One region of the Variovorax robiniae genome, then DNA from elsewhere that is predicted to be linked to it. Evidence: predicted binding sites of a transcription regulator. Region 1 holds the regulator's gene; the other holds the start of a gene.
What was found. Region 1 encodes FNR, which switches genes on or off when oxygen is low (the NO sensors DNR and NnrR bind a similar motif). Its sites were predicted from a motif close to TTGATNNNNATCAA; they were not measured.
Positions count from the first base shown of each region.

Region 2: WKW79_RS22280 (lipid-binding SYLF domain-containing protein) is a predicted target of FNR. The motif match lies at 2,977-2,990, and genes of this name have one in related genera.

Region 1 is NZ_JBBKZS010000008.1:224,322-238,600, forward strand. Features, by position in the region: gene WKW79_RS19960 (heavy metal translocating P-type ATPase) at 1-1,186, shown strand, start outside; gene ccoS (cbb3-type cytochrome oxidase assembly protein CcoS) at 1,186-1,323, shown strand; gene ccoN (cytochrome-c oxidase, cbb3-type subunit I) at 1,393-2,832, shown strand; gene ccoO (cytochrome-c oxidase, cbb3-type subunit II) at 2,842-3,471, shown strand; gene WKW79_RS19980 (cbb3-type cytochrome oxidase subunit 3) at 3,485-3,622, shown strand; gene ccoP (cytochrome-c oxidase, cbb3-type subunit III) at 3,635-4,561, shown strand; gene ccoG (cytochrome c oxidase accessory protein CcoG) at 4,579-6,006, shown strand; gene WKW79_RS19995 (FixH family protein) at 6,024-6,302, shown strand; gene WKW79_RS20000 (hypothetical protein) at 6,299-6,565, shown strand; gene fnr (fumarate/nitrate reduction transcriptional regulator Fnr) at 6,546-7,265, opposite strand; gene hemN (oxygen-independent coproporphyrinogen III oxidase) at 7,394-8,812, shown strand; gene WKW79_RS20015 (sulfite exporter TauE/SafE family protein) at 8,812-9,522, shown strand; gene WKW79_RS37065 (PDZ domain-containing protein) at 9,786-10,034, shown strand; gene WKW79_RS20025 (universal stress protein) at 10,051-10,893, shown strand; gene WKW79_RS20030 (YgaP family membrane protein) at 10,900-11,094, opposite strand; gene WKW79_RS20035 (MBL fold metallo-hydrolase RNA specificity domain-containing protein) at 11,300-12,652, shown strand; gene WKW79_RS20040 (hemerythrin domain-containing protein) at 12,661-13,206, opposite strand; gene WKW79_RS20045 (flavodoxin family protein) at 13,226-13,741, opposite strand; gene WKW79_RS20050 (bifunctional aminoglycoside phosphotransferase/ATP-binding protein) at 13,846-14,279, shown strand, end outside.
Region 2 is NZ_JBBKZS010000010.1:88,988-103,266, forward strand. Features, by position in the region: gene WKW79_RS22270 (winged helix-turn-helix domain-containing protein) at 1-397, opposite strand, end outside; gene WKW79_RS22275 (SulP family inorganic anion transporter) at 440-2,179, opposite strand; gene WKW79_RS22280 (lipid-binding SYLF domain-containing protein) at 2,199-2,915, opposite strand; gene WKW79_RS22285 (DUF1016 N-terminal domain-containing protein) at 3,409-3,591, shown strand; gene WKW79_RS22290 (PDDEXK nuclease domain-containing protein) at 3,604-4,464, shown strand; gene WKW79_RS22295 (efflux RND transporter permease subunit) at 4,641-7,103, opposite strand; gene WKW79_RS22300 (WD40/YVTN/BNR-like repeat-containing protein) at 7,125-8,207, opposite strand; gene WKW79_RS22305 (DUF1329 domain-containing protein) at 8,365-9,714, opposite strand; gene WKW79_RS22310 (DUF1302 domain-containing protein) at 9,725-11,422, opposite strand; gene pgaD (poly-beta-1,6-N-acetyl-D-glucosamine biosynthesis protein PgaD) at 11,625-12,152, opposite strand; gene pgaC (poly-beta-1,6-N-acetyl-D-glucosamine synthase) at 12,170-13,423, opposite strand; gene pgaB (poly-beta-1,6-N-acetyl-D-glucosamine N-deacetylase PgaB) at 13,446-14,279, opposite strand, start outside.

The DNA.
Region 1 (14,279 bases):
GCTGGCCGCGATGGCCGATCGCGCGGCGCGGCCGTTCCTGCTGTTCGTCCTGTGCGCGGCGGTGGCGACCGGTGCCTTCTGGTGGCCGGTGGACCATGGCAAGGCGCTGATGGCCGCCGTGGCGGTGCTGGTCGTCACGTGTCCGTGCGCGCTCTCGCTGGCCACGCCGGCGGCGATGCTGGCCAGCGCGGGCATGCTGGCCCGGCGCGGCGTGCTGGTGCGCAATCTCCAGGGCCTGGAAGGCCTGGCGGGCGCAGACACCGTGGTGTTCGACAAGACGGGCACGCTGACCCTGGACACCCCGCGCATCGGGCGCATCGCTTGTCGCCAGGGCTGGCGGGTCGCCGAGGTGCTGGATTGCGCCGCCGCGATGGCGGTCCAGTCGCTGCATCCCGCCGCGCGCGCGATCGTCGAGGCATGGAATGCCACGCCGCACCCGGCGTCGCCGTGGCAGGTCTCGCAAGCATTCGAGCAGGTGGGCATGGGCGTGGACGCCTGGATGACCGATCAAGGGAGCGACGCGGGCCCGTGCCGCATGTGGCTGGGCTCCGCTTCGTTCTGCGGCGTGCCGCCGCTGGGCGAGCATGCGTCCCAGGTCCACCTGGCCGACGCGCAAGGATGGCTGGCCAGCTTTGTCCTCGAGGAGAACGTGCGGACTGATGCGAACGCGGCGATCGATGCACTGCGCTCGCAGGGGGTGTCCGTCCACCTGCTGTCCGGTGACCGTGCCGCGGCGGCGAGCGCCGTCGCACAGCGCGTCGGCATCGAGAGCGTGCAGGGCGACTGCACGCCTGAAGCCAAGCTGGCTTTCATGAAGGCCTTGCAGGAGCAGGAGCACGGCGTCGCGATGGTGGGCGACGGCCTGAACGACGGCCCGGTGCTGGCCCGCGCCAACGCCTCCTTCGCCTTCGGCAATGCCGTGCCGCTGGCCCAGGCACGGGCCGATTTCATCGTGATGGGCGGGGAGCTCGAGGCCATTCCCGCGGCCCGCGCGCAGGCGAAGCGGACGATGCGCGTGGTCCGCCAGAACCTGTGGTGGGCCGCGGGCTACAACGCGCTGTGCGTGCCGCTGGCGGCGGCCGGCATGCTGCCCGCATGGCTGGCCGGCCTGGGCATGGCCGCCAGCTCGCTCGTGGTCGTGCTCAATGCGGCGCGCCTGGCGCGCCACGGCGAAGGAGGGGCTTGATGGACATCCTGTTCCTGCTCATCCCGCTCTCGGTCGTGCTGGTACTGCTGATCCTGGTCGGCCTCTGGTGGGCCGTGGACCGTGGCCAGTTCGAGGACGTCGAGGCCGAGGGCCAGCGAATCCTGCACAACGATTGATCTGCATCAAGGGGGCGCGCGAGGCAGCCCCGGACACTGCGTGAGTTCACACAAGAAGAGGGGTCCACGATGGAACACAACAACCCGCCCGCCGCGGTCTACAGCGATACCGTGGTGACGCAATTCGCCCTGATGTCCGTGGTGTGGGGCGTCGTCGGCATGCTGGTCGGCGTGGTCATCGCCGCGCAACTGGCATGGCCGGACCTCAACCTCGGCATTCCGTGGCTGAGCTATGGACGCCTGCGGCCGTTGCACACCAACGCGGTGATCTTCGCCTTCGGCGGCTGCGCCCTGATGGCGACCAGCTTCCATGTGGTGCAGCGCACCTGCCAGGTCCGGCTGTTCGCACCGAAGCTGGCGTCCTTCGTGTTCTGGGGCTGGCAGGCAGTGATCGTCGCCGCGGCCATCAGCCTGCCGATGGGCTTCACGCGCGGCAAGGAATACGCCGAGCTGGAGTGGCCCATCACCCTCCTCATCGCCGTGGTGTGGGTGGCCTATGCCATCGTGTTCTTCGGCACCATCGGCATGCGCAAGGTTCGCCACATCTACGTGGCCAACTGGTTCTACGGTGCCTTCATCATCGCGGTGGCGCTGCTGCACATCGTCAACGGCATGACGATGCCCGCGACCTGGATGAAGAGCTACTCGATGTATGCCGGCGTGCAGGACGCGATGGTGCAGTGGTGGTACGGCCACAACGCGGTGGGCTTCTTCCTCACGGCGGGCTTCCTCGGGATGATGTACTACTACATCCCCAAGCAGGCCGACCGGCCGGTGTATTCGTACCGGCTGTCGATCGTGCACTTCTGGGCGCTGATCTTCACCTACATGTGGGCGGGGCCGCACCACCTGCACTACACCGCCTTGCCCGACTGGACGCAGTCGCTGGGCATGGTGTTCTCGCTGATCCTGCTGGCGCCGAGCTGGGGCGGCATGATCAACGGCGTCATGACGCTGTCGGGTGCCTGGGACAAGCTGCGCACCGACCCGATCCTGCGCTTCCTAATCGTCGCGCTGTCCTTCTACGGCATCGCCACTTTCGAAGGGCCGATGATGTCGATCAAGTCCGTCAATGCACTCAGCCACTACACCGACTGGGGCATCGCCCACGTGCACGGCGGCGCGCTGGGCTGGGTCGGCTTCATCACGATGGGCGCGCTGTACTACCTGATCCCGCGCATGTACGGCCGCACCGAGATGTACAGCGTGAAGGCGATCGAGGCGCATTTCTGGATCGCCACCATCGGCGTGGTGCTCTACATCGCCGCGATGTGGATCGCCGGGGTCATGCAGGGAATGATGTGGCGCTCCATCAATACGGACGGCACGCTGACCTACACCTTCGTCGAGGGCGTGAAGGCGACCTTTCCGTTCTACGTGGTGCGCCTGCTCGGCGGCCTGCTGTACCTGGGCGGCATGCTGGTCATGGCCTGGAACGTCTGGATGACGGCCATCACGGGCATCTCCGCCCGCGCGCAGATCCCGCCGCTCGCACCGGCTCACGCTTGAGGCAACGCCATGTCTTCCAATTCGAACCCAGCCACCGGTTTCACCCATGAGAAGGTGGAGACCAACAACCTCCTGATGATCGTGCTGATCCTGCTGGTCGTCGCCATCGGCGGCGCGGTGGAGATCGTGCCGCTGTTCTTCCAGAAGTCGACCACCGAGCCGATCCAGGGGCTCAAGCCCTACACGGCGCTGCAACTGGCGGGACGCGACGTCTACCTGCGCGAAGGCTGCTACGGCTGCCACTCGCAGATGATTCGCCCCTTCCGCTCGGAGACGCTGCGCTACGGGCACTACTCGGTGGCCGGTGAGTTCGTCTACGACCATCCCTTCCAGTGGGGCAGCAAGCGCACCGGGCCCGACCTGCACCGGGTCGGCGGCAAGTACAGCGACGAGTGGCACCGCATCCACCTGAACCAGCCACGTGACCTGGTGCCGGAGTCGAACATGCCGGCCTATCCGTGGCTGGAGAAGAACCTGGTCGATGCGCAATCGCTGCCCGCTCACATGCGCGCACTGCGCCGGGTCGGCGTGCCGTACACGGACGCGGAGATCGCCGCGGCCGCGAAGGAGGTCGAGGGCAAGACCGAGATGGATGCGACGGTCGCCTACCTGCAATCCCTGGGCCTTGCGCTCAAGTGAAGGAGCAAGAACCATGGACCTCACCACCTTGCGCATCGCTGCCACCGTCGCCTGCTTCCTCGTCTTCATCGGCATCCTGGCCTGGGCCTTTTCGCGCCGCAACACGGAGCGATTCGAAGAAGCCGCACGCCTGCCCTTCGAGCAGGACTGAAGGAGGCATGCCATGAGCGACTTCATCAACAACTTCTGGGCCAACTACGTGGCCGCGGCCTCCGTGGTGAGCATCCTCGCCTGCGCCTTGCTGCTGTGGCTGACCGCGCGCAAGCGCGTGGTGTCCAGCGACGACAACACCACCGGCCATGTGTGGGACGTGGACCTGCGCGAGGCCAACAACCCGCTGCCGCTGTGGTGGGTGGGCCTGTTCGTCATCACCATCGTCTTCGGCCTGGTCTACCTCGCGTTCTACCCGGGGCTGGGCGCCTACGACGGCAAGTTCGGCTGGAGCGCTTCCGGGCAGTACCAGGCCGAGGTCGCGCAGGCCGACAAGGAACTGGCGCCGGTCTATGCGGCCTACACGGCGATGCCGGTGGAAGCGATTGCCGGCGAAGCACGTGCCATGGCTATCGGCGAGCGCATCTTCATGAACAACTGCGCGCTGTGCCACGGCTCCGACGCGCGCGGCAGCAAGGGATTCCCGAACCTCACCGACACCGACTGGCTGTACGGCGGCACGCCCGACAAGATCATCGAAACCATCACCAAGGGCCGCGTCGGCGTCATGCCGCCACTTGGCGCGGCGGTGGGCGGGGCGGACGACGTACGCAACCTGGCGCAGTACGTGTTGAGCCTTTCGGGCAGTTCGACCGATTCGGTGCGCGCGGCGCTCGGCAAGTCCAAGTTCACGGCCTGCGCCGCGTGCCACGGCATCGGCGGTGTCGGCAACCAGGCGCTCGGCGCACCCGCGCTCAATGACAAGGTATGGCTGCATGGCTTTGGCCAGGAAGCGATCATCGCGATGATCAACGGCGGCAAGCACAACGTGATGCCGGCACAGGAAGGCCGGCTGACCGAGGCGCAGATCAAGGTCGTCGCGTCCTATGTCTGGGGCCTGTCGAACAAGGCGCAGCCTGCCGCCAAGGCCTCGAACTGACGCCCGGCAATCCTGTCATGTCTCGCGACGCGGAGTCCCGCAAGATCATTCCGATTGCCCCCGCGGCGGCGGAGTCGACCGCGCTGTACGAGGCGTCGAAGAAGATCTATCCGCGCAGCGTGCGCGGCAGGTTCGCGCGCTGGCGCTGGGCGATGGTGTTCGCGACCCAGCTTTTCTTCTACGTCATGCCGTGGACGCAATGGGGCGGGCGCCAGACGCTGCTGTTCGACCTGGCGGCGCGGCGCTTCTACATCTTCGGTCTGGTGCTCTATCCGCAGGACCTGATCTACCTGGCCGGGCTGCTGGTGCTGTCGGCGATGGCGCTGTTCCTGTTCACGGCCGTGGCGGGCCGGCTGTGGTGCGGCTACACCTGCCCGCAGACGGTCTACACGGAGATCTTCATGTGGATCGAGCAGAAGATCGAGGGCAATCGCATCGCGCGCATGCGCCTCGATGGCGAACCCTTCTCGCTCGAGAAGCTGGTGAAGAAGTGGTTCAAGCACCTCGTCTGGCTGATCATTGCGATGTGGACCGGCTTCACCTTCGTCGGCTACTTCACGCCGATCCGCGAGCTGGGCATGGAGTTCCTGCAAACGCGCATGGATTCGTGGGAGGTGTTCTGGGTCATCTTCTACGGCCTGGCGACCTATGGCAACGCTGGCTTCATGCGCGAGCAGGTCTGCAAGTACATGTGCCCTTATGCCCGGTTCCAGAGCGCGATGTTCGACCGCGATACCTTGATCGTGAGCTATGACAGCGCCCGTGGCGAGCCGCGCGGCGTGCGGGCCAAGGGCAAGGACGGCCGGGAGCTCGGCCTGGGCGACTGCATCGATTGCTCGCTGTGCGTGCAGGTGTGCCCGACCGGCATCGACATCCGGCAGGGACTGCAATACGAATGCATCGGCTGCGGCCTGTGCGTCGATGGCTGCAACACCGTCATGGACCGCATGAACCTGCCGCGCGGCTTGATCCGCTATGCGACCGAAAACGGGCTGGCCAAGGGCTGGTCGTCCGCGCAGATCCTGCGGCGCGTGTTCAGGCCGCGGGTGCTGGTGTATTCCTGCGTGCTGGTGGCGCTGGGCATCGGCCTGCTGGCGAGCCTCGTCCTGCGGATGCCGCTGAAGGTGGATGTGGTGCGCGACAGGGGCTCGCTCGCGCGCATCGTGGAAGGTGGCGAGTTCGAGAACGTCTACCGCTTGCAGATCATGAACGCCACGGAGTCGCCGCAGGTCTATCGCATCGCGGTCAGCGGACTGGATGGCTTGCACGTGGCCTCCGCCGCGGAGGCCGAGGTCGGACCGGCCGAGTCGCGCTGGGTGGCGGTGCGGCTGCAACTGCCGGGCGACAAGGCACCACCGGGCTCGCACACGGTGCACTTCGAGGTGGGCACGGCGGATGGCCGTGCGCATGTCTCGGAGAAGGCAGTCTTCCTGGTGCCGAGATGATGAAGAAAGGACAAGCCATGCCAGCCAGCAACCCCCAGACTTCGCTGCCCTGGTGGCGCTTTCCGCTCATGTGGCTGGTGGTCGGCCTGCCGGCGACCGTGGTCGTCGCCGGGCTGTACACCGCGTGGATCGCGATGCACGGCACCGACAGCGTGGTCGAGGAGGACTACTACCGCAAGGGCATCGAGATCAATCGCACGCTCGCCGACAAGAGCCTGCTGCCGGCGCAGAAAGGGCGCAACCATGCGATGACGCCAGCCGAGGACGTGCCCGCGCATGGGAGCGCAAAGCAGTGAGCGCGCGCAGGTGGATCGCGATCCTTTGGCCGGCCTTCCTCGTGGCGAGCCTGATCGAACTGGTCGTGTTCGCGCTGGTCGATCCGTCCGACTTGCGCTGGGGCAGGGAAGGGCTGGGCTATACGCGGCAGGCCGTCTACACCGCCAGCTTCTTCTTGTTCTGGGTAATGTCGGCGGCCGCCTGCGCGCTCGCGGTGGCACTGACGGTGGAGCCGCCCGAGGGCGATGCGCCGCCGGAGCGTTTCAACGCCCGGGCGGATTGACGATGCGTTGCAAGGCCTGCGCATCGAGGATGCGAAGGTTGCGTTGCTGCACGTCGACGATGCCGTCCTCGCTGAACTTCGACAGCGTGCGGCTGATGGTCTCCAGCTTGAGCCCGAGGTAGCTGCCGATCTCCTCGCGCGTCATGCGCAGGATCACCTCCGAGCGCGAGAAGCCGCGCGCATGCAGCCGCTGGACCAGGTTCAGCAGGAAGGCGGCCATGCGTTCCTCGGCCCGCATGCTGCCGAGCAGCAGCAGGACGCCGTTCTCGCGCACGATCTCGCGGCTCATCACCTGGTGCACGTGGCGTTGCAGTGCCGGCACCTCGCGCGACAGGGCCTCTACGCGTTCGAAGGGAATGATGCAAACCTCCGAGTCCTCCAGCGCCACGGCATCGCAGTTGTGGCGCGCGTTGACGATGCCGTCGAGCCCCATGATCTCGCCGGCCATCTGGAAGCCGGTGACCTGGTCGCGGCCGTCGTCGCTGGCCACGCGGGTCTTGAAGACGCCGGTGCGGATGGCATAGAGCGAGGTGAACTTGTCGCCGTTGTGGAACAGCGTCTCGCGCCGGCGCAGCTTGCGCCGCGTCTTGACCAGGCCGTCGATGCGGCGGAGATCTTCGGGCTGCAGGCCCGCGGGCATGCACAGTTCCCGGAGGTTGCAGTTGGAGCAGGCGACCTGGATGGTAGGTGGGATGGTCATGGGCAGCATTCGTCGTTTGCGCCGGATTCTGCTGAGTGCTACCTGGGGTGGTGTTGACGCAGGTCAACACGCGTGACGACCTTCGAGGGCACATTGAATTTCCCTCTTCCGTTGTGCGAGTCATCCCGATGTCCCTCGTCTGTCCCTCCGCCGAGTCTTCCGTTGGCCCCTTGCTGCCCTCCGTCGCGATGCTGCGGCGCTTCGACGTGGCTGGGCCGCGCTACACCTCCTACCCGACGGCCGACCGCTTCGTCGAGGCCTTCGATGCGGCGGACTATGCGCAGGCATTGCGCCAGCGCCGCAGTGCCGGCGCCCGCGCGCTGCCGCTGTCGCTCTACGTGCATGTGCCCTTCTGCGAGTCGCTGTGCTACTTCTGCGCCTGCAACAAGATCGTGACGCGCCATCACGAGCGGGCCACGCAGTACCTCGGCTACCTGGCGAAGGAGATCCAGTTGCAGACGGAGCAACTCGGGCGCGGGGCCTCGGTAAGCCAGTTGCACCTGGGCGGCGGCTCGCCCACCTTCCTCGACGACGCGCACCTGGCACAGCTGATGGGGATGCTGCACGGTGCCTTCAACTTCACGCCGGATTGCGAGCGCTCCATCGAGATCGACCCGCGCACCGTCGATGCCGAGCGCCTGGCCAACCTTGCGGTGCTCGGCTTCAACCGCCTGAGCTTCGGCGTGCAGGACTTCGACCACGAGGTGCAGAAGGCCATCCACCGCATCCAGCCCGCGGCGCAGGTGTTCGAGCTGATGGCCGCGGCAAGGCAGCTGGGCTTCAAGTCCGTCAACATCGACCTCATCCACGGCCTGCCGCTGCAGACGGTGGAATCCTTCGAGCGCACGCTGGCGAAGGTGTGCGAACTGCGGCCCGACCGCGTCGCGCTCTATGCCTACGCGCACCTGCCGGACCGCTTCAAGGCACAGCGCCGCATCCACATCGAGCAGCTTCCGGCCGCGGCGGACAAGGTGCAGATGCTGGCGCGATCGATCGCGGTGCTGAGCGCGGCCGGCTATGTCCACATCGGCATGGACCACTTCGCCTTGCCGCAGGATGCGCTGGCCGTCGCCAAGCGGCAGGGCCGCCTGCACCGCAACTTCCAGGGCTACAGCACGCAGCCGGACTGCGACCTGGTGGCGCTGGGCGTGTCGGCCATCGGGCGCATCGGCGCGACCTACAGCCAGAACGCGAAGTCGCTGCCGGACTACTACGACCACCTGGACCAGCACCGCCTGCCGGTGGTGCGCGGCCTGGCGCTGACGCGGGACGACCTGCTGCGGCGCGCGGTGATCATGGCCCTGATGTGCCAGGGCCGGCTCGATTTCGAGGCGATGGGCCAGGCGCATCTCATCGACTTCCGCGACCACTTCGCGCCGGAGTTCGCCGCGCTCGGGCCGCTGATCGCCCACGGTCTCGTGCGCCTGAGCGACCACGCGCTGGAGGTCACGCCGATGGGATGGTTCTTCGTGCGCGCCATCGCCATGGTGTTCGACCGCTACCTGCAGGCCGATCGCAACCGCACGCGCTATTCGCGCGTCGTGTGATGCAGGCCGGCCTGGCGAGCGCGGCATTGTTGATGGGGCTGGCCGGCGGGCCGCATTGCGTGGCCATGTGCGGCGCGCCGGCGGCGGGCGTGATCCGGCTGGTGCGTGCGCCGCGTGCTTCCGCGGAAGGAGCCGTGCCGCTCGTTGCGCCGGTCTCCACGACCCTTGCGTTCCATGCGGGCCGGGCTGTGAGCTATGCGATGGCGGGCGCGCTGGTCGCCGGGGCGGCACAGTCGCTGGCCCTCGCGGGCGAGCACGTCGCGGCCCTCAAGCCCTTGTGGGTGCTGCTGCATGCGGCCACGCTGGCCTGGGGCCTGGCGCTCATCGTCCAGGGCCGGCAGCCGAACTGGGCACACCGCTTCGGCAAGGCGCTGGCCTCGCGCGTGCGGCCGCACACACGCTCGGCCTTCGGCGTGCTGGCCACGGGCACGCTGTGGGTGCTCATGCCCTGCGGCTTGCTCTACTCGGCGCTCGCGCTGGCCAGCCTTGGCAACGGTGCGCTGGACGGGGCCATGGTGATGCTGCTGTTCGCGCTGGGAAGCGGTGCATCCCTGGTGGCAGCGCCCTGGGCCTTGCAGGTGTTGGGGAACAGGCTCGGTCCTTCTCGTGAAGGCTGGGGCGCACGCATTGCCGGCGGGCTGCTGGCATTGCTGGCGCTGCAGGCCTTGTGGCTGGACGTCGCGCAGGGCATCAGCGACTGGTGCCGCTGAACGAGCGCATGGTTTGCGCGAGCGCAAGGGCGGCGCATCCTGCGGACGCGACCATTTGTCCATGAAATCGGTTCGCTTCCTGTCGGTTGCCATTGCCTTGACCCTTGCCGGCCATGCCATCGCCATGGAAGCGTCATGCCCTGAGCGAGCCGATGGCCGCGTCGGAGACTTCGTGGCGGCCGCCGCGCGCGAAGCGCCATCGGTCGTGACGCTGGTCGCGAGCGGCGTCGACGTGGGGTGGAACGTCGGGCAGGCCGGCGACGATGAAGTGGACGGCATCGGCGCCGCGGGCGCGCCACGGCGCACGCAAGGCGCGCCGTCCGTTGGTCAGCGGGGCGGCGCAGCGCGCGGGCATCCACGTCGGCGACCAGATCCTCGGCGTGAACGATGCCTTGACGAGCACCGTCGACGATTTCGACAGCGCACTGGCGACCGTGCGCAGCAACGATGTCGTCGCCATGCTCGTCGTGCGAGGAACGCTGCGCAGTTTCGTCGCGGTCGACCGTCGTTGAGTGAGAGGGGCTCGTCATGAACCTCAAGACCATCCTCGTGCATCTCGATCACACGGAGCGCTGCAGCGCCCGCGTTGCCCTTGCGGCCAGGCTTGCGCGTGTGCATGTCGGCCATCTGGTCGGGCTGCTCCCGACGGGGCGCTACGAAGCCGCCATTCCCTTCGGGGCGGTGCCTCGGGATGCGCCGGACCTCGCCGCAGCCACCGCCGCCTGGCTGCCCCACCGGGCCGACCATGTCGCGGAGGCCTTCCGCCACCAGATGGCCGGGACGGCCGGCGTGGCCTGGGAGCTGCGCCGCACGGACCGCCCGGCGCTGGAGGCGCTGGTGGCCCATGGCCGTACGGCCGACCTCCTCGTCATGGGCCAGGAGGACGAGCACGATCCGCCCGAAGCCGCGCTGCGCGGGCTCACCGGACGGGTCATGCTGGAAGTGGGCCGGCCGGTGCTCGCGGTGCCTTGCTTCGGCCGCCTCGACACCATCGGCACGAGCGTGCTCGTCGGCTGGGATGGCGGCCGTGCCGCGGCCGTGGCGATGCGCGCGGCGCTGCCGCTGCTGGGCACCACGCCGCGCGTCATGGTGCTGTCACTGCGCCAGCCCGGCGAGCCGGACGACGAGGACGCGCTGCTGCCACCGGAGCAGGTCGCCTGGTTCGAGCGCCATGGCATGCACGCGACGCTCCGGCGCGAGATCGTGGACGGCGACATCGCCGAAGCCCTCTTGTCGAGCGCGCGGGACATGCACGCCGACCTGCTGGTGATGGGCGGCTACGGGCACTCGCGCTGGCGCGAGTGGATGCTGGGCGGCGTCACCGAGCGGATGCTGCGATCGATGACGTTGCCGGTACTCTTCGCCAATTGAGGCCGCTCAGGCCGTCTTCGAAGAACAGGTGCTCAGGCCGAAGATGGTGTACGCCGGGCACACCGCCGCGAGCCCGGTGATGAGCGGCACGAGGCCGACCCATCCCCACAAGCCGATCGTGCCGTTTCCCGTCAATGCGAGGAGCAGCAGGCCGACGATGATGCGCAGTGCGCGATCGATGGTTCCAAGGTTGGTTTTCATGGGGGCACCTTCAATGAGTGGCCAGGGAGATGCCATGCTGCGCGCCTTCCGCCGCCGGAGTCTTGTGTTTGATCAAAGCTTGTGCTCTCCCGCGGCGGCACGATGCCCGCCAGGCGTTCGATGCAGACCGTGCGCGGCGATCGGTGACGCCGATCAAGCCGGACCGGTCGCGACCTGAGACGCTTTGGCAGGCAAGGAGACCATGATGCGCATCCAGTTCCTCGGCGGCACCGGAACCGTCACCGGCTCGAAGTATTTGCTGGAGCACGACGGCAAGCGCCTGCTGCTCGACTGCGGGCTGTTCCAGGGCCTCAAGCAACTGCGGCTGCGCAACTGGGACCCGCTGCCCGTCGACCCCTCGGGCATCGATGCGGTGCTGCTCACGCACGCGCACATGGACCACAGCGGCCATGTCCCGCGGCTCGTCAAGCAGGGCTTCCGGGGCCCCGTGTACTGCAGCCGGGCGACGCGCGCGCTGTGCGAGTTGCTGCTGCCCGATTCGGGCCGGTTGCAGGAGGAGGAGGCCGACTTCGCCAACCGGCACGGCCACTCCCGGCACAGGCCCGCGCAACCGCTGTACGGCGAGGACGATGCGCGCGCAGCGTTGCGCCGCTTCGAGGCGGTCGATTTCGACATCGACCATGCGACCTGGCCCGGATGGACCTGGCGCCTGCAGCGGGCCGGCCACATCCTCGGTGCGGCCAGCGTACGGGTCGCATGGCAGGGCGGCAGCATCCTCTTCTCGGGCGACCTGGGCCGCAGCGACGACTTGGTGATGCGCGCGCCGGAGGCTCCGCCGCCGGCCGACTACCTGGTGATCGAATCCACCTACGGCGACCGCGTGCGCCCCGATGCCGATACGCTCGGCATGCTGGCGGCCGTGATCAACCGCACCGCTGCACGCGGTGGCGTGACGGTGATTCCGGCCTTTGCCATCGGACGTGCGCAATCGCTGCTGCATGGCATCCACCTGCTCAAGCGAGCGGGCCGCATTCCCGCGATGCCGGTCTATCTCAACAGCCCCATGGCCACCGATGCCACGCGCATCTTCCGGCACCATCTCGATGAATTGCGCCTGGACGCCGCGCAATGCGCGAGCCTGAGCGCGGGCGTGACCTTCGTCAACACCATCGAGGAATCGAAGCGGCTCAACGCGCTGGCGATGCCGTCGATCATCGTTTCGGCCAGCGGCATGGCCACGGGCGGGCGGGTGCTGCACCACATCGCAGCCTATGCACCGCATGCGCGCAACACCATCCTCTTCGCCGGCTTCCAGGCGGCAGCGACGCGCGGTGCCGCGATGGTGGCGGGCGCGCCGTCGGTCAAGATCCATGGCGCCTACGTGCCGATCCATGCCGAGGTCGCGAACCTCGACGGTCTTTCGGCCCATGCCGATCGCGAGCAGTTGCTGGCATGGGCGGGCGGCATGCCCGCGCCGAAGCGCGTCTTCGTGACGCACGGCGAGCCGGTGGCAGCCGATGCGTTGCGGCTTGCCCTCGAGGAAAGGTACGGTTGGCCGGCAACGGTGCCCGACTACCTGGAGGCGCGCACGCTCTGAGCACGGGCTCAGGCGGTCTGGCTGAGCGCCTCCTGGAGCTTCCCGAACCCGGCCGCTTGCGCCGTGCCGAACAGCGGATCCGACCGATTGGGCGTTGCCTCGGCCACGGCCTGCCAGTCGTCCTCGTCGAGCAGTCGTGCCGCACGCGGGAGGACCTCGCGCTCCTCGGTGGCGAGGTGATGGCGGTAGTAGACGAGGTAGAGCGCGGCGGCGGATTCCACCCTGGCGCGCGCGACCACGCCATCGGTGGTGATCGCCTTCAGCAGTCCCACCAGTTCCTCGCCGGCGAAGGCGATGGCCCGGTGCTCCTGCTTCAACCGGTTGACCGGGATGCGCATCTCGGGCGCGCGCAGGACCAGGCGCGTGAACGCCATGTCCTCCATCGGATGATGGACGCTGTCGCCGTACTCGCGCAGGTACGCGACGATGTCCAGCATGAGGTCGTAGTCGGGACCGCTGTCTTCATGGAAGGCGTTGACCTGCTGCTTCAGCAGGTCCAGCAGCCGGGAGAAATGGACATGGTCGGCATGCCATCGGGTCATCAGCTTGTTCATGCGGGGATCCTCGGTGTGGTCAGGCGAATTGCATCGGCGGTGCGATCACTTGCGAACCCGGCGTGCCGGCAAGCGCAGCGCCGAACACCTGCATGCGCTCGGCGCAACTGCCGTCCGCCACCTCGCGCGCCGTGACGGTGGTGCTCCATGCGGCCGGCCGGCCGATCCAACGGCCCACCTCCTCGGCGGCATCCGGGCAGCCGGTGCCGCCCATGACCGAAACGACTGCAACCTCCGGCAGCCGCCCGCGGCGGTCCGACAGGAAGCTGCGCATGGGGCTGGCCAGGCGCATCACCCAGATCGGGGAGATGAGCACGACGGCATCGAAGTCCGCCGGGTGCGGCCCCTCGTAGCGAATGGCCGGTCGCAGGTGAAACATGGAGTCCAGGACACAGAGCAGGTTGCCCCATCCGCCCGTTCGGCGATGGACTGGCGTGATCTCCGCCATCGGCCAGTTCTGCTGCGCGCACAGCAGCTTCGCCACGTTGCGGGATGTTCCGGTGAGGGAGTAGAAGACCACTAGGACGTTTTTCATGGCTGCCTCCGGGTGTGCATGCGATTCAATGTAGGGCGCGCGTGCGGGCGATGCCTTGCGTTGAATCAATGAATGCGACCGGGCGCGTGGCACAGTCCGCGTGGATGACTGATCGAGCATCCACATCGCATGCTGCGGACCCTTCGCTGGCCCAGGCTTTGCGTCTGCAACTGCAGCTGGAAACAGGTCATGCGGTGGGCCTGGTCGAGACCCACATCTCCTGGGTGCTGCTGACACCCACCCTGGCCTTCAAGCTGAAGAAGCCGGTCCGCCTGCCTTTCGTCGACTTCAGTTCCCTGGCGGCGCGCAGGCACTTTTGCGAGGAGGAACTTCGGCTCAACCGGGTCCTCGCCCCGGACCTGTACCTGGACGTACGGCCCGTGTGCGGCACATCGGAAGCGCCGTGCATTGGGGAAGAAGGCAACGCAGCCAATGCGATCGACTACGTGGTCCGCATGCGGCGCTTCCCCGACGGAATGCTGCTGGGCGAGCTGCTTGCGTCCGGGCAATTGGAGAACGCGGAACTCGACGACCTCGC
Region 2 (14,279 bases), on a different contig from region 1:
CGTCGAGCGCGGTCTGGGCCAGTTCGGCCAGCCAGATGGTGATGCCCTCCAGGCCCTCCGGCGCCACCGCGTCGAGCAGCAGATGGCCGAAGCTCGGCCGCCCTGCCCCCTGCCGCACCGCCAGCGCCAGGGCCTGGGCCAGCCGTCCGGGGTTGTCCCGTGCCTGGGCGGTCAGCCAGGCGACGACGACGCCATGCGACAGGTGCTCCAGCCGCCACTGCGCCAGCAAGGAGGTCTTGCCGAAGCCGGCCGGCGCCTGGATCAGGATGGCCGGAAAACCGTGGAAGGCGGCATCGCTGGCCAGCAGGCGCGGGCGCGAGATCAGCTGCCGCTGCACGCGCGGGGGCGACACCTTCAGCAGCAGGTCGTCGTTGGCACTGCCGGCTTCGCGTGTCACGGGGGTATGCGGTGTTGGCGTCGGGGAGGCGGGGCAGGCAGTCTACTGCGGCACCGTGCCGACAGGCGTACGCACCGGCTCCTCGTCCCAGTCCCGCCATGCGACCGGGTGGCTGCGCAGGTAGGCCTTCACGGCCTCGCCCACGGTCGGGTGGAAGGTCTCGGCGCCGAAGCGGGCGAACAGGCCGAAGCGCTTGAGCTTGTCCTTGACCGGGTCCTTCATCTCGGCAAAGCACAGCTCAATGCCGCGCGCCTGCAAGCTGTCGTCCAGTTCCGCCACGATGTCGGCGGCCGTCACGTCCACGCTGGTCACGGGCTCTGCCGCGACCACCACCCATTGCGCGGCCGTGGGCGAATCCTCCACCGCCGCCAGCACCCGGTCGCGGAACAGTTCCGCGTTGGCGAAGAAGAGGGGCGCATCCCAGCGGAACAGCACCAGCCCCGGCACGCGATGCGCCTGCGGATACCGCCCGATATCGTGGTAGCCCTTGAGGCCATCCACGCGCCCCAGCACCGCCGAATGCGGGCGCCAGCCGTCCCACAGGAACTCGATCACCGCCAGGCCCACGGCAATGCCGATGCCGGGAATCGCGCCGAACAGTGCCACGCCAGCGAAGCACACCAGCGAGAGCCAGAACTCCCACGGCTGGATGCGATGGATGCGGCGCAGGTCGGCGATCACGATGAGCCCGAGCGCCGACGCAATCACCACTGCCGCCAGCGCTGCGCTCGGCAGGTGGCGCAGCAGGTTCGGCGCCGCCACCAGCAGCACCGCGATGGCGACGGCGCCGACGACGCCGGTGAGTTGCGTCCGTGAACCGGCCGCCTCGGCCACCGGGGTGCGCGAGGAACTGCTGCTGATCGGAAAGCCCTGGAAGAAGCCGGCCGCGAAGTTTGCCGCGCCCAGGCCCACCATCTCCTGGTTGGGATCCACGCGCGTGTTCAGCCGCGCCGCGTAGACGCGCGAGAGCACGCTGGTGTCGGCGAAGGACACCAGCGCCACCGCCAAGCCACCGAGCAGCACCGGCTCCAGGTCGCTGATGCCGATGAGCGGCAACGAAGGCGCCGGCAAGCCCTGCGGCAGCGGGCCGAGCACCGCAACGCCGAAGCGCTCCAGCCCGAAGAAGCCGACCACCAGCGTCGCCGCCACCACACCCACCAGCACGGCCGGCACGCGCGGCAACTTTTGCAGCAACAGGATGAGCACCAGCGTCACGCCGCCGATCGCCAGGCTCGGGCCGTGGGTCTTGCCGGCCAGCACGCCCTCCCCCAAGGCCCAGGCCTGCCGCAGCGGACCTTCGCCCTCCACCTTGAAGCCGAACAACTTTGGCAACTGGCTCAGCAGTACCGTGAGCGCGATGCCGTTCATGTAGCCGTAGCGGATCGGCTTGGACAGCAGTTCGGTCACGAAGCCGAGCCGTGCAAGGCCAGCCGCAATGCAGACGAGTCCGGAGACGACGGCCATTGCGCTCGCCAGTGCAATGGCACGCGCCGGATCGCCCGCCGAAAGCGGCAGCACCACCGACAGGATCACCGCGGCGAGCGCGGAATCGGGCCCCAGCACCAGGATGCGGCTCGGGCCGAACAGCGCATAGACCAAGAGCGGCACGATGGTCGCGTAGAGCCCGTAGATGCCGCCCACGCCCGATGCCTCGGCATAGGCGATGCCCACCGGCACCAGCATCGTGGTGAGCACCAGGCCCGCGACGATGTCATGGCGCAGCCAGGCAGGGTCGTAGTCGCGCAGCGTGCGCAGACCGGGAAGCCATCGAAGCCAGGTCAAGCCGATGGGGTTCAGGACTTCATCTCGCCCATTCGCTGAGGCCGTTGGCGCGCAGCCGCTTCACGCTGGCCTGCAAGCCCTGCGCGGCAGGACTGCTGACCTGGGGATCGAACAGGATCGCCAATGGCGTGGCCGGCTTGCCGTAGTAGGCGTCGTTGAGCGACTGGCGCGCGGCGAGCACGGAGCCATCGATGGCGAGCCCGAAGAACGCGCCCTTGTCCGTGGAATACGCGAGGTAGTCCGTGGTCCCGTTCGCGCCGACGTTCATGCCCTGGTTCCAGAAGGCGAAGGATGCCTCGCCGCCGAACTTGAGCGCCGCCGGGTTGTTGTAGAGCGCGTTGAGTGCGTTTTGCGTGTTGATCAGCACGACCAGGTCGCCCCATGTCGCGCCGAGCTGAAGCCCCAGGCTCGCGGTGGAGAGCGTGTAGAACGCCGGCCCGCGCCACTCGTTGTTGGTCTTCTGGTCGCGCACCAGCAGCACGCCGGTGCCGCCGGCGCCGGCAAGCACGAAGCCCGCCTTGATGATCCGCGGAAAGACCAGGATGCCCCGGCTCTGGGCCACGGCAGCGATGAAGCCGTCGATGTCCTGCCGACGGGCGAAGGCGTCGACTGTGGCCTGGGCCTGGGCGACCAAAGCCTGCGCATCCTCCGGCACGGCCGCCCGCGAAGGCCCGCTCACCGTGGCAAGTCCGGCGGCCCCGGTGGCCAGCATGAAGTTCCTGCGTGACTTGTCCATGGACGCTCCTCCACGCCAAAGGCGCTGCGAAGCATTGTGCGCGGGCCAGGCGCATCGTGCATTGATTTGCATCAAAGGGCGATGACCGCGCGCCAGCTGAGAAATGTGACGAAGTACAGCACCGTCATGGCGAGATAGACCAGCACCAGCATCTGCGTTCAGGCCTTGTGCACCACGATGTTGGTCGCGGCCTCGATGCCGGCGCGGCGAGCCGAAGTTCAGCACATGCTGGTTGCGCGCGATGACCAGTCGCTCGGGGCTGCCTTCGTTGCTGCCCGCAGCGATCTGGCGCATCGCATTGACTCGCGTCATCGTGGTCAACACGCGTGGTGAAGTGAGGTAGATTTGCGATCTGCTCGCGAGTGACGCCAGCTTCGAACCAACCACAAATGCTTGGCGCCAACGCATCGAACTTCGAACATCTCAAGGCGCACGATCAGCAGCCCGTGCGCCTCGGGATGCTCGCCGAGCGGTACTTTGCCGAGACCCAGGCATGAATGAGTTGACGACGTCCGAGGCGGGCACTCCGCCGGATAACCTTCATGCTGAGCTGAGAGCGTTGATCGCGGCCAGCCGCCAGCGCTTGGCCGGCGCGGTGAATGCCGAGCTGACCCGCCTGTACTGGACCGTTGGTCAGCGTTTGGCCTCCGAGGTGCTCGGTGGCGAGCGTGCGTAATATGGCGGCCAGATCATGGCCAGGCTCGGACAGCGTTTGGCCGAAGAATTCGGACGTGGTTTCGAGGCCAAGAACCTTCGCCGCATGGTGCAGTTCACCCAAGCCTTCCCCGACGCGGAGAAAGTCGCATCACTGATGCGTCAATTGAGCTGGACGCACTTCCTGCAGCTCATCCCGGTCAAAGCCGAAGCTGCACGCTGGTTTTACGCGCAGCAGTGCGTGGAAGCACGCTGGAGCGTACGCGAGTTGCACCGCCAGATCGAACGGAAGGCCTACGAACGCAGCGAGATTGCCAATGCCCAGGCAACCGGGTTGCCGTCATCCGCCGATGCGACGCCCGCGCAGGTCTTCAAGGACCCGTACTTTCTGGACTTCCTGGGCTTGCGCCAAGGCCATGACGAGGCCGATCTGGAGGCGGCCATCCTGCGCCAGTTGGAGGCGTTCATCCTGGAACTGGGGCGCGGCTTCGCTTTCGTCGAACGGCAAAAGCGCCTGGTGATCGACGGCGAGGACTTCTACCTTGACCTGTTGTTCTTCCACCGTCGGCTGCGCCGGCTGGTGGCCATCGAACTCAAGCTCGGTCGCTTCAAGGCCGCTCACAAGGGCCAGATGGAGCTGTACCTCAAGTGGCTGGACAAATACGAACGCCAGGTGGGTGAAGAAGCGCCCATCGGCCTGATCCTGTGCGCGGAATCGAGCCGCGAGCAGGTGGAACTGTTGCAGATGCACAAGGACGGAATCACCGTGGCCGAGTACTGGACGGAGTTGCCGCCCAAGGCGGAGTTGGAGCGACAACTGCATGCGGCGCTGTTGGAAGCGCGGGAACGGTTGGCGCGGCGAGGCGTCTTGTTGGAGGGGCGAGGCGATGAGTGACCGGGCCTCAAGTTGGGCGACGTGTCCCAGGCCCCCCGCCGATGCACCGGCCACCGTCCTGCTGGCACGCATTGCTGATCATCAGCGCAGTTCAAGAACCCCAGCCACCGGGAGCCACGCACCCCACCGTGGCAGCCCACCCAACGAGACCCGATAGCAGCAAAAAACCTTCGGCATCACGCTTGCGACGCGGCAGTCGACACGAGCGCCGGCGCTTCAGCAATCGCCTGCTGCGCCGCCGCCTTGGGCCGCAGCAGGAAGTGCGACAGCGCCGGGATCAGCAGCACCGCCCCCACCATGTTCCAGATGAACATGAAAGCCAGCAGGATGCCCATGTCCGCCTGGAACTTGATCGGCGACAGCGCCCAGGTCAGCACGCCCGCGGCCAGCGTGACGCCCACCAGCGCGACCACCTTGCCAGTGAAGCGCAGGGCCGAGCCATAGGCTTCGGCGAGCGACTTGCCGGTCCGTTGCTCCGCCAGCTGCACGCTCAGCAGGTACAGCGCATAGTCCACGCCGATGCCCACGCCCAGCGCGATCACCGGCAGCGTCGCCACCTTCACGCCGATGCCGAGCCAGACCATCAGCGCCTCGCACATCACCGAGGTGATGACCAGCGGCACCAGGGCCACGATCACCGCGCGCCAGCTGCGGAAGGTGACGAAGCACAGCACCGTCACGGCCAGGTAGACCAGCACCAGCATCTGCGTCCAGGCCTTGTGCACCACGATGTTGGTCGCGGCCTCGATGCCGGCGCCGCCGGCGGCGAGCAGGAACTGGCGTTCATCGTTGCTGTGCGCCTGCGCGAAGCCTGCGGCGGCCGCGACGACGCGGTCCAGCGTCTCGGCTCGGTGGTCGGACAGGTAGGCGATCACCGGCATCACCGAGCAGTCGGTGTTGAACAGTTCCGGGTTGTTCACGCTGGCCTGTTGCGCGCCGTAGTTCAGCACGTCCTGGTTGCGCGCGATGGTCAGCCACTTGGGACTGCCTTCGTTGCTGCCCGCGGTGATCTGGCGCACGGCATTGGTGAGCGACACGGTGGTCTGCACGCCCGGCACCTGTTGCAACGCCCAGGCGAGACGGTCGGCCTCCACCAGTGTCGCGTACTTGAGGCAGCCTTCCTTCGCGGTCTTGACGATCACCGCGAAGGTGTCGCTGGACAGCGAGTAGTTGGCCGTCACGTAGGCGTTGTCGCGGTTGTAGCGGGACTGGGGGCGAAGCTCCGGCGCGCCGGGGTCGAGGTCGCCGATCTTCAGGTGCGTGCTCACCACAAAGCCGCCCACCAGCAGGACCGCTGCCGAGACCACCGCGCCCAGCGCCCAGCGCCGCTCGGTGAAGCGCCCGAGCCAGGCGTAGACGCGGGCCTGTCCGCCGGACGCGTTGTCCGCGCGCAGGCTGCGCTGGGCCGCGGCCGGGCTCACGCCCAGGTACGACAGCAGCACTGGCAGCAGGATCAGGTTGGTGAAGATCAGCACGCCGACGCCGATGCTCGCGGTGAGCGCCAGGTCCTGGATGACGGGGATGTCGATCACCATCAGCACGGCAAAGCCCACCACGTCGGCCACCAGCGCCGTCAGCCCCGCGAGGAACAGGCGGCGGAAGGTGAAGCGGGCCGCGACCAGCCGGTGCGCGCCGCGGCCGATGTCCTGCATGATCCCGTTCATCTTCTGCGCGCCATGCGAGACGCCGATCGCGAACACGAGGAAGGGCACCAGGATCGAATAGGGGTCAAGCTCGAAACCGAGCCCGGCCACCAGGCCCAGTTGCCACACCACGGCCACCAGCGAGCAGGCCACCACCAGCCCCGTGCTGCGCGTGCAGCGCGTGTAGAGGTAAATGATGATCGTCGCGACCAGCGCCGCGAGGCCGAAGTACAGCGCCACCTGGTAGAGCCCGTCGATCAGGTCACCGACCAGCTTGGCAAAGCCGACCGAATGCACGCGGATGCCTGAAGGTTGGCCGGAAGCTGTCACTTCATGACGTTCGCGCAAATGGTCCAGCGCATGCGACAGCGCGCGGTAGTCGATGCGTTGGCCGGTGGTGGGGTCCTGGTCCATCAGCGGCACGACGATCATGCTCGACTTGAAGTCGTTGCCGACCAGGCTGCCGACGAGGCCGGCGCGCGCGATGTTGCCGCGCAGCTGCTCGATGGTGCGTGCCGAGCCGTCGTAGTTGTCCGGCATCACCGGGCCGCCGCGGAAGCCTTCTTCCGTGATCTCGGTCCAGCGCACGCCGGGCGCCCACAGCGACTTCATCCAGGCACGGTCCACGCCGGGCGTCAGGAAGATCTCGTCCTGGATGCGCTTGAGCGCCTCGAGGTACTTCGGGCCGTAGATGTCACCGTCGGTGCTCTCGACCACGATGCGCAGCGAGTTGCCCAAGCCGCGCAGTTCGGTGCGGTTGTCCAGGTAGTTCTGGATGTACGGGTGGCTGCGCGGCATCATCTTCTCGAAGCTGGCGTTGAGGCTCAGCTTCGTCGTCGCGATGAAGCCCAGCACCAGCGTGACGAGCGCGCAGATGATGATGACCGCGAGGCGGTTGTTGAAGACCAGCCGCTCCAGGCGGGAGCCTGAGCGGGTGTCGAACTGTTCGAGCGAGCCGGGGGCGGCTCCCTCGACGGGTGTCGTGGGGGTGTGCATGTCGTGTCTCCGGCTGCGTGTTCAGGGCAGCGGTAGCGCCTGTGCGCCGCGCGGCCCGGCGATCAGGAGCGTGCCCTTCGCAGGCATCGCCACTGCCGCGGCGGGCGCGGACCGTTCGAAGGGAATGGGTGTGAAGCTCGCGCCGTCATCGCGGCTCATGAGCACGTGGCCGACCTGGCTCACGATGAGGAGACGACCGTCGGCGTCCTGCGTGCTGGCGGTGAGGCCGGCCTGCAAGCCCGTCTTGATCGGCTCCCAGTTGCGGCCACCGTCGGTGCTGCGCAGCACCGTGCCGCGCAGGCCGTAGGCGACCAGCGACCGGGGATTGCCGGCCAGGCCGAACAAGGTGCCCTTGTAGGGAATCTCGAGCGCGCGGAAGCGCTCGTCGCCCTGCGCCTGCTTGAGCAGCAGGCCCTGCTCGCCGGTCATGTAGACGTCGGGGCCGATGCCGCGCACGGCATAGAGATGTTGGCCCTTGGGGTTGTCGATCGCATGCAGCATCGGCTCCCAGTGCGCGCCGCCATCGCTGGTGCGCAGCGCCAGGCCGAAGGCGCCGACGACATAGCCGTTGGAAGCGTCGCGGAACCAGACGTCGAGGAAGGGGTTCTCCGCGCCTTGTGCCTCGAAGCGCTTGGCTTCTTCGAGCAAGGCCGCAGCACGCTTCGGATCGCTCGCCAGCGAGGCATTGGCTTCGCGGGTGTAGTAGTCGACCATCACCGCGCCCAGGCGCCGGCCATCGAGTTGCAGGGTCCAGGTGAGGCCCGCGTCGGTGCTTCGCAGCACCACGCCATCGTGGCCCACGGCCCAGCCGGTGGTAGGCGTGGGGAAGCTCACGGCCACGAGGTCCGAGCTGACCGGCACCTCGGCCTGGCGCCAGCTCTTGCCCGCGTCGTCGGTGGTGACGATCTGGCCGCGCTGGCCGACGGCGACAGTGCGCGCGCCGGCATTGGCCATCCCATTGAGCAGCGTACGCGCCGCATAGGCGCTCTTGATCGCAGGTGTGTCCAGCACGTCGCGCCAGCCCTTGTCGTCCGCGCCCTGTGCCGCCCACACCATCGTGCAGGCGACGAGCGCCACGGCCGTCGCGGCTCGTTTCGATTTCATTTCAGTCTTCCTTGACGGTGGCGCGTTCCGCCATGCTTCAACCCAGGGGAGCAAGGCGCGGCCCATTCGTGGGCACCCGCAGAACCGGCTTCGCCGGGCCGCTGGGTGCGCCCCCTTGAGGGGGAGCGCCGAAGGCGCATTCGGGGGTGGGTCCAGTTCAGCGCACGCCGGAACCGGCCAGCGAGTCGGCAGTCCACTCGCGGTCAGGCAGCGCCTTGGTGTGGCGCAGGCCGCCGGTCTCGGCGATGAAGCCGGTCAGCGAGTAGACGCGCGACACGAAGTCGTAGTGGCCGAACATGTCGGTGTACGGTGCCGGCAGGTCGTAGCTCGGCGCCATGTAGGCAAAGCCGGCGCGGTAGAGCTGCCCGCGTGCGTCGTAGTTGTCGGAAGCCAGGGCCGCCCACGAATCCTCGTCGAGGTAGAAGGTGCGCTTGGCATAGGCGTGGCGCTTGCCTTCACGCAGCGTCGCTTCCACCACCCACACGCGGTGCAGTTCCCAGCGCACCAGGTCCGGGTTCAGGTTGTTCGGCTTGACCAGGTCGTCCTGCTTCGCCTGGTAGACCGCACCGTAGGCGTTGTAAGGAACGATCATTTCCTTCTTGCCGACCAGCTTGAAGTCGAAGCGGTCCATCGAGCCGTTGAAGATGAAGGTGTCGTCGAACACCGTGGCGCCGGCGGTGCCGGGGTTGGGCGTGTCGAAGGACAGGTCCGGTGCGACCTTCACGCGGCGCTGGCCGGGCAGGTAGCTCCAGGCGCGACGGTCCTTGCTGCCGGTGTCCAGCGGGTCGATGATCATCAGCGCTTCGCCGGCGCGGCGTGCGGGGCCGGAGTAGGTCAGCTTGATGCGCCAGTAGGTGTCGGCGTCCGTCTTGCTCGGGTCCCAGAAGGGGAAGTCCTGCACGCTCACGCCTTCGGTGGCCAGGGCCGGGCGGCCACTGGCATCGACGTTGAGGTTGCGGTACTTGGCTTCGTAGCTCTGGCCGTTGAAGCGCACCAGGTGGTTCCACATCGCCTCGTAGCCGGTCTTCGGGATCGGGAAGGGGAAGCCTGCGTGCACGCCCTCGATCGAGCGGCCGTCATTGGTGGTCTTGGCCGTGATGGCGCTCTTCGCCGTGTTGTCGGTCACGTACTTGGGGAAGGCGACGGTGCGGTGCGTCGGGTAGACATCGATGCGGAAGCCCGGGTTCTTCTGCAACAGGGTCTTGGCGCCGTCGGTCAGCTTGTCCGCATATTCGGCCATGTTCTTGGCATCGATCACGAGGCGCGGCTTCTCGCCCGCGAAGGGGTTGGGGCGCACGCCGTCGCCGGCCTTGAAATCGGCCGGGGCCTTGGTGAGGCCGCCGGTCCAGGCGGGAATGGTGCCGTCCTTGTTGCCGGCCTTTTCAGCGCCGACGGGCGTGAGCGTGCTGCCGAGGGCCTTGGCCTCGTCGGCGCTGATGGCCGCCTGCGCGACGAAGGCGGACTGCGCCGCGATGAGCCCGGCGAGGAGCTTGAGTGCGTATTTCATGGTGGTGTCTTTAGAAAGTGGTCTTGAAGGTGAGGCTCACGAAGCCGCGATCCTTGAGCAGCGTCGTGAAGCCGTTCTGGCTGGTGACGGCGGTACCGTTGGTGCTGCGGTACTTGCCGAGGTAATCGATGTACTTGAGGTCGAAGCGGTACTTCTGCTGGACGTCCACACCCAGGCCGACGCTGTAGTTGCCGTTGCCCTGGTTGCCGCCGAAGATCGTGGCCGCGTTGCCGCTGAGGCCCACCGCGTAGGTCATTGGCATCGAAAGATCGACGCCGGGGAACACCTGGAACCAGGTGGGCGTGAACGCCAAGCCGGCACCGAGGTAGTTCTTCGTCGTGCAGCCGTCCCACTTGTCCTTGCCGACGCAAGGCGCGAAGCCCTCGGCAAAGAACAGGTTGCCGCCGCTGCGCACCTTGGCCCATTGCGACCACACCAGTTCGGCCGCCCAGGTGGCGGTGTCGAACAGGGGGGTCTTGTTGATCACGCCGACGGCGTTGATGAGCCCGTGGTACGTGTCGCCGCGCGGGCCCTTGGTGTCGCCCGGCGTCGGCAGACCGGGGGAGATGCCCAGCACCGTGCTGTTGAGCGGCGTGTTCTGGCGGTACGAGAGTTCGCTGCCGAAGCTGATGCCGCCGATGTTCTTGGCCAGGCTGATGCCGTACAGGTTGATGTTGTCGGCGTAGATCAGGTTGTAGCGGCTGGTGCCGGGGCCGACCTGCGTGAGGAAGGTCTGCGGCAGCTTGTCGGCGAAATTGCGCCAGTAGAAGCCCATGGTGCCGTCGAGCCATGCCGGGCTCCAGCGCGCCGAAAGGCCGCCTTCGCCACGTTGCTTGGGCTCGGACGGATCGCCCCGGCGCGCGAAGCCGAGCGCCTGCGAGATGAACTGGCGGTCCGGGCCGTTGAAGGCGAAGTCCACCGGGCCGAGGTAGGTGCCGCCTTCGGGATAGCGGAAGGAATCCCACTCCAGCATGTACTGGCCGGCGATCGACAGGGTGTCGGTCACCTGGGACTGGAAGGACAACTGGTTCAGCGGACGGAACAGTTCCTTGGCTTCCACGCCGGGCGTGGCAAAGCCCTTCTGCAAGTCCAGCGGGTTCTGCGCATAGGCCACGCTGTTGAGGTTGCCGGCCAGGAACAGCGACTCGCCCCAGTAGAGCGAGTGGCGGCCGAGCTTCACATTGACCGGCACCTCGCCGAGGTCCACGCCGCCGAACACGAAGGCATCGAGCAGTTCGCCCGAAGGCCCGTGGTAGTAGCGCTGGGTGTAGTCGCTGTAGCGCTTGCCGATGTAGCTGGGGATGTTGGTCAGCGGCGGGTTCGGGTTGGTATGGCTCACCGAGCTGTAGGCATCGTCATACCAGCCGGCGCCGCTCACGCGCGCGCCGTAGCGCTTCTTCCAGGTCAGGTCGATCTCGCTGAGCAGGTCGACGCGGTTCGCGACGGCCTGGCCCTTGTTGAAGCTGTACGTCCCCTCGTCCGACACGGCCGAGTTGCCGATCTTCGAGTCGCGCTCCTCCACGCGGCTCGCGTAGTTGTAGCGCAGCGTGTTGTCCCAGCGCAGGGTCAGGTCGGGGTTGCCGGTGTCCAGCTCGAATGCCTGCGCCCCGGATGAGATCGACAGGAGGGCGACGGCGAGCGCCGTGGCGGCGAGTGGGAAGGTCGGCTGGCTCGCAGCGGGCCGGACCGGGAAGGGGCGATGTTGCACTTTTCTCCTCATTTCTGGATACACGTTCTGGTTTGAATGCCCGGCGCTGCGAGGGTGGCCGGGTGGTTTGGGGGCGCAGGAATTCTGGGCGGCGCCCCTCCGTGCAACCCCCTCCTTCGCGGAGGGGGGGCGGGGCGGGGAATGCCCCCGGCGCGGCGCCTTGTCGGACGCCTTCAGGGCGCTGCAGACGAGCGTCCGGGGATCAGCTTCGAGGGCTCGCGGGCGCGCTGCATGGCGCCACGCCGGTGATGCGGCCTTCGGCGTCGAAGGCCACCTGCAGGCAGCGCGCCTCGCGCCAGGCGGTCGACGCCGATGCTTGCACACCCCGCGCGGCGAAGTGCGCCTCGGGCGACAAGGGCGGCACTTCCTGGCCGGTGCCGCCCTGGCTGCGCAGATGCCGCCGATGGCCCAGCCCGGCGAGGGCCAGCCAGATCACGAGGCCCGCCGCGACCCACAGATACGGCTGCAGGTGCACGACGTACGAGACGTCGATGACACCCCGGAGATACTCCCCGGCCGCCGGGCTCAGCCACGCGATGCCGGCGACGAGGAACCGGCGCAGGATCCACAAGTAGGCCATCCACGCGAGCAAGGTCAGCACCATGTCGCGCAGGCGCATCCACCACCGGGCCTGCGTCCGTGGAATGCGCGGCGGCCACAGCGCTGGCGCCGCCAGCAGGATCGGTGGCTGCGTCTCGCCGCGATCGGCAGGCTGGGTCTCTTGCTGCATGTGCTTGCTCCCCCGGTTCAGCGGATGCCCCGGTCCGGGCTCACCCAGGTGCCGCGCATGCTGCCCATGTGCCACAGCGCCCGCGGCACGCCGACGATCGAGGTGAGCGCCTGCGCGGCCCAGAACGCGATCGGATACCAGACCAGCCAGAACAGCGAGCGGAAGATGCCGTGCTCGAAGCGTTCGTCGATCCATGCACTGGTCAGCGCCTGGGCGAGGTAGGTGAACGCAAGGATCTGCCCCCAGTCCCGCGGATAGGTAATGAAGCCGGGCGGCAATGCCTCCAGGCTGAGCCCGAAATGCATGAGCGATGGAATCACCACCCAGAGCAGGAAGCCGATCAACATCGCATAGGCCCACAGCGTGGAGATCACGAAGTTGATCCAGGCCGGCAGCATGCGCGGCTGGCGCGGCAGCAAGGGCAGCACCTTGAGCATGACGGCCGCCCCACCCTCGGCCCATCGCACGCGCTGGCGCCACAGGCCGCGCAAGGTTTCCGGCATCAGGATCCAGCAAATGGCCTTGGGCTCGAAGGCGAGGCGCCAGCCGGCGAGCTGCATGCGCCAGCTCACGTCGACATCGTCCGTCAAGGCCTCGCGCGACCACCAGCCCGCGTCCTGCAGCGCGCGCTTGCGAAAGGCGCAGATGACGCCGGACACGGTGAAGAGCGAGCCATACACGGTCTGCGCGCGCTTGATCAGCCCCACGATGGACGAGAACTCGCCGACCTGCAGCCGACCCAGCAGCGTCGCATGGTTGCGAATGCGCGGGTTGCCGGTGAGACCGCCGATGCGCGCATCGGTCTGGAAGCGGCGCACCAGCCAGGTCAGCGCGTGCGGTTCCAGCAACGCGTCGCCATCGATGCAGACCAGCAACTCGTGGCGCGCCGCCAAGGCCCCGGTGTTCAGCGCGGTGGACTTGCCCTGGTTGCTTTGCAGTTGCACCACGCGCAGGTTGGACATCTGCGGGATCAGCGCTTCGAGCCAGGCGCCCGTCTGGTCGGTGGAGCCATCGTTGATCGCAATGACCTCGAAGTTCGGGTACTTGATGCGCGACAGTGCCCCGAAGGTCTCTGCCAGTTGGCGCGCCTCGTTGTGGCAGGGCACCAGAACCGACACGCCCGGGTAGTCCGGCAGCGTTGGCGGGTCCTCCGGCCGCGGCTCATGGCGCCCGCGCAGGAAGACGTACAGCAGGCCGCCGCAGATCCAGTAGATGGCCATGATGAAGGGATAGCCGCAGCAGAGGGTGACGACGAGGTCCTGAAAGCTCATGGTGTGAGTTCCTCTGTGGCGCTCATCGTCGTTTCGGGAAAAGCGACCCGGACACCGCCGGCGCTGCGATGGCGGCCGCCGGTTGGTCGGCCACCGGATCGTCGGGGCACCAGCCCAGCGAGACGCCGCCGTGGCGCTGGAAGTCGACCGCGCTGCGGGCCAGCAAGCGGGCATCCGGCGGCATGGCGCCCGTGAACCAGGGCACGACGGCCGGATCGACCGACGCGAGGCGGTCGCTCGCCGCCGGTGCGCCCAGGGCCGTGGGCACCAGCGTGATGTCGGCCAGCGGATGCGGCGCAGCCGGAGCGCCTGCCGGCATCAGCCACAGCAACTCGAGGGCCGGTCGCGCGGCATCGAGTGTGGCGAATGCGCGCCATCCCAACGCATCCGCGTTGTCGGCACGAAGCAGGGTCTCGCGCATCGACTCCCGACGCTCGCGCAACACCCATGCGGACCAGCGCACAGGCAACCCGGCGCGATGCGCGTACAGCGGCGGCGGGTCGTCAAAGCGCATCGGCCGGGCCGGCGCCACCGCATCCTCGAACAGCCATCCGTCGATGGGCACCATCGCGCCCAGGTCTTCGTACAGGCGCTGCACGCGTGCTTCATCCCCCAGTGCCGCGAGCGCGTCGCGATGCGGCAGACGCACATACACCTTGACGCTGGCACGCGTGCGCATCTGCCACGACACGCGTGACAGCCAGTCGCCCGCAAGCGGCAACTCCCGCGTCGGGAACCAGGCGCCGGTGATCCGTCCCTGCGTGTCGCGGCGTACCGCATCGACCACCAGCCCCGACACGCCCAGCACCCGCACGCGCTCGATCGCGCGGCCCAGTCGCTCATTGCTGCTGTCCGC